DNA from 2 places in the Alicycliphilus soli genome. Region 2 is predicted to be linked to the other one. Evidence: predicted binding sites of a transcription regulator. Region 2 holds the regulator's gene; the other holds the start of a gene.
What was found. The regulator sigma-54, encoded in region 2, starts transcription at its own class of promoters, with help from an activator protein. The targets are predictions, from matches to a motif close to TGGCANGNAANCTGCTTT.
Positions count from the first base shown of each region.

Region 1: the regulator sigma-54 is predicted to act here: its motif matches at 907-924, upstream of ABUE11_RS09525 (THxN family PEP-CTERM protein).

Region 1 covers NZ_CP160388.1:2,016,024-2,018,220, forward strand. The annotation lists gene ABUE11_RS09520 (hypothetical protein) at 1-815, shown strand, start outside; gene ABUE11_RS09525 (THxN family PEP-CTERM protein) at 1,012-1,812, shown strand; gene ABUE11_RS09530 (Rieske 2Fe-2S domain-containing protein) at 2,074-2,197, opposite strand, start outside.
Region 2 covers NZ_CP160388.1:3,544,233-3,546,429, reverse strand. The annotation lists gene lptB (LPS export ABC transporter ATP-binding protein) at 1-551, shown strand, start outside; gene ABUE11_RS16745 (RNA polymerase factor sigma-54) at 598-2,130, shown strand; gene ABUE11_RS16740 (thioesterase family protein) at 2,145-2,197, shown strand, end outside.

The DNA.
Region 1 (2,197 bases), 1.5 Mb from region 2:
GCGTGGACTGGCCGGCGCTGCGCACCAGCGTCATCATGGGCGAGGAAGTGCTGGTGGAGGCTCAGCGCGACTACATCGCGGCGCGCATGGGCATCGACATCGACAGCGACCCGGAGCGCGTGGTCGGCAGCTCGTTCGGCGTGGGCGAACTGGGCCTGAACCTGTTGTTCGAGACCCGCGAGACCATCCGCATGCGCCGCGCCATGCGCAGAAACGCTGGGCTGGCCCAACTGCTCTGCGGTCCAGGCGCCACAGGCACCATCGATGCCGTGCCATCCGTCTTTTGCTACAACCCGCTGCGCAGCCATCTGGAAGTCCTCAACCCGGATGCCAGCGGATTCGGCGAGCTGTGCGTCACCATGCTGGACCCACATGCCGTCATCCCGCTGCCGCGCTATGCCACAGGCGATCTGGTCCGTCTCGTGCCCGAGCAGGACGCCAGACAGGCCGCGGCACTGCTCGGCATGGAGCCCCCCTGGCTACCCATGGTGCTGGTTCAGGGGCGTATCAAGGATCGCGCGACCGGCATGCCATCGGTCGAAAGCATCAAGGAACTGCTCTACCTGGACCACGCCATCGCCAATCGGCTCAGCGGTGCATTCCGTATCGAAAAGGCTGACAGTGGCCTTGTCCGCCTCAGGGTACAGGCCAACGCCACGGAGCCCGATGCCCAGGGTTTGCTGGAGCAACTGCGTGCACTGTCCAGCCAACATGGATTTCCTGCCATTGAGATTGAAGTGCTCGGACGCGATGCATTTCCCTGGCGGCCCATGCTGGACTTCGAGCGCAAGTTTGACTACGTCGGAACATTGTGACCGTCGGACTTTTTGACATCCACTTTCACGGAGAACAACAAACAAATTTGAAACTTGTTTAATTTCAATAGCTTAGACAAAACCAACGATTTGGCACGACTCCTGCCATATGAGGATTGAGGCTGTTTGAAATGCCCCCACACGGTGCTGTCGCGGCAATCAGGCCGCCTCTCAAGCCAACTTACCAGGAGTCACAATGAAACCCCTTAGCAAGGTCGCTCTCGCCGCAGGCGCCCTAACCCTCAGCGCATTTGCCAGCGCCGATCCCGTCAACAACTGGAATGTCCACAGTGCGGGCGTCTGGACCAGTTACGCCCCCAACCCCGGTGTCACTCTGTCCAATGCTGGAAAAACACTGACTTGGGGAAACAGCACCGGATTCGGGCGAAGCTCTCTGGTCATCACCAATGCGGCCGATTCCAATATCCCCACTTGGTGGGGTGGCGGCACCCCGCCGGCCGGCTATATTGCCCCCGGCGTGAGTCTGACGCACAACAATCGACCGATCACCGGCACAAGCCTGACGGATGCAACACTCACGGTGACCATGACGCTGACCCCGACCAATCCCGCGGGGCCTGCGCAAAACTTGCCAACGATCAGTTATGACATCAGGTTCGTTGAAACACCCAACAATCCTGGGCCAGGCGGCTGTGCTGCAGCAAGCCCTCCGGGCAATCCCTGCAACGACATTTTTGTGCAGGTTAGCGGCTTCTTGAATGACACGTTTGACTACGACGGCTATACGTATTTTGTGAATGCGTTCCCGACCAGCGGAGGAACCTTGAACGTGCTGTCCAACGCCGCATGTGCCGCTGCAGGCCTTGGCGCTGGTTGCATGGGCTTTACGACACCGGAGCGACAGTCCACCTCTCTGCCCTTTGGCATCACGATCTCGTCGCAGCCCCTGCAAGTCCCCGAGCCCGGTTCCCTCGCCCTCGTCGGTCTGGCACTTGCAGGCCTGGGCTATGCTGGCCGTCGGCGCCGCAGCGCCTGATGGTCTGATGCCTGCGAGTCACTGCACGCTCAAGACAGCGACATAAAGACTCCCAGTGCCGCAATCAACCGCCCGACGCCGGGTGAGGCCTCGGGCGGTTTTTCGTTGGCTTGGTCATGCCGTCGTATTCGCACCATGTCCAGCTGAGCAAAAAGGAATCTGCCGTCAGAACCCACGCGGTTCGAACCGCCAAACAAAAAACCGACATGGCCCTCACAGGCCATGTCGGCAAAACCTTGGAAATGAACTCACGCAACCGAATCAATCCGCCGTCTGCGTATAGGGCGTGGCGCCCTTGGGCACATACACGCCCTCGCACTGGTCGAGGTATTCCTGCTTCTTGGCGCGCGGGTTGTAGAACTGCTTGTACCAGATGCGTGCCTTC
Region 2 (2,197 bases):
GCCAGTCGGTGGCCAACATGCCCATACACCGGCGCTCGCGCCTGGGTCTGTCCTATCTGCCGCAGGAGGCCTCGATCTTTCGCAAGCTCAACGTCGAGGACAACGTGCGTGCCGTGCTCGAGCTGCAGACCGATGCCTCCGGCAAGCCCCTGGCGCGCGACGAGATCGAGCGCCAGCTCACCGGCCTGCTGCAGGAGCTGCGCGTGGAGCATCTGCGCCAGTCGCCGGCCCTGGCGCTCTCGGGTGGTGAGCGCCGGCGCGTGGAGATCGCGCGCGCCCTGGCCACACAGCCGCGCTTCATCCTGCTCGACGAGCCCTTTGCCGGCATCGACCCCATTGCCGTGATCGAGATCCAGCGCATCATCGGCTTTCTCAAGGAGCGCGGCATCGGCGTCCTGATCACCGACCACAACGTGCGCGAGACCCTGGGCATTTGCGATCACGCCTTCATCATCAGCGAGGGACGGGTGCTCGCGCAGGGCACGCCGTCGGACATCGTGGACAACGCGGAAGTGCGCCGGGTCTACCTCGGCGAGCATTTCCGCATGTGAGCGGGATGCAGGCATGTGACACGGGGCATGGAGTGAAAGAGAGGGCATGAAACCGAATCTGTCGCTGCGTGTCTCGCAGCATCTGGCGCTCACGCCGCAGCTGCAGCAGTCCATTCGCCTGCTGCAGCTGTCCACGCTGGAGCTGGCCCAGGAGGTCGAGCAGATGCTGGACGAGAACCCGTTTCTCGAGCTCTCGTCCGACGACGGGGCGCCCGAGCCCGACCCTCAGGCCCCTGCTGATGCTACATATTCAGAAGCTACCAACGCTGACCAGATAAGCGCTGGAGACGAAAATGACGTGGAAACTCCGGCCGTCGATACGCCCGACGACTGGGAGGGCGACGGCAGCATGGACGCGGCCGTCGAAGACGGCGAATGGGGCGGCGATGGCACGGTGCGCAGCGGCTCCGGCGCCGATGAGGACGAGGCCGACGCCGCCGACCTGGCGCGCAGCCACGAGTCGCTGACCGACTACCTGCACCGCCAGGCCCTGTCGCTGCGCCTGTCCGAGCTCGACCGCGCTGCGCTGCGCTTTCTCATCGAATCGCTGAACGACGACGGCTACCTGGAAGACACGCTGGAGTCGCTGGCCGTGGGCCTGGCCGGAGCCGACGATGCCGAGCAGCTCGACGAGCTGGTGCACCGCTTCACCGTCGCCCTGGGTCTGCTGCAAAGCCTGGAGCCCACCGGCGTGGGCGCGCGCGATCTCGCCGAATGCCTGACGCTGCAGCTGCACGCCATGAACCTCCACGAGGAGGGCGACCCGGCCGTGGTGGAGGCGGCGCTGCGCATCTGCCGCCAGCCGCTGGACCTGCTGGCCAAGCGCGACCTGCGCCGCCTCAGTCAGCTGTGCGCGACCGGCGAGGAGGACACGCGCCAGGCCATGGCGCTGATCGCGCGGCTGGAGCCGCGCCCGGGCCGGCGCTTTGCCGACGTGGAGCGCAATGCCATCGTGCCCGACGTGATCGTCCGAAAGACCGGACGCGGCGCGCAGCAGAGCTTCAGCGTGCAGCTCAATCCCGACGTCATGCCGCGGCTGCGCGTGCACGACATCTATGCCAGTGCCCTGCGCGGTGGTCGGGGCGGTGAGGGCCATCAGGCGCTGCAGGCGCGACTGCAGGAGGCGCGCTGGTTCATCAAGAACATTCAGCAGCGCTTTGACACCATATTGCGCGTCTCGCGCGCCATCGTGGAGCGGCAGAAGAACTTCTTCGTGCATGGCGAGCTGGCCATGCGCCCGATGGTGCTGCGCGAGATCGCAGACGAGCTCGGCCTGCACGAATCGACCATCTCGCGCGTGACCACGGCCAAGTACATGGCCACGCCCCAGGGCACGTTCGAGCTCAAGTATTTCTTCGGCTCGGGTCTGGGAACGGAGACCGGCGGCAACGCATCGAGCACGGCGGTGCGTGCACTCATCAAGCAGTTCGTCGCGGCGGAGGACGCGCGCAAGCCGCTGTCGGACAACCAGATCGCCGAGATGCTCAAGGAGCAGGGCATCGAGTGCGCACGCCGCACCGTGGCCAAGTACCGCGAGGCGCTCAAGATCGCGCCGGCCAATCTGCGCAAGGCGCTCTGACAACGAAAGGCCACATGGCACGCATCATTTTCGAACTTCCGGCTTCGTTCGGCTTCTGCACCGAACT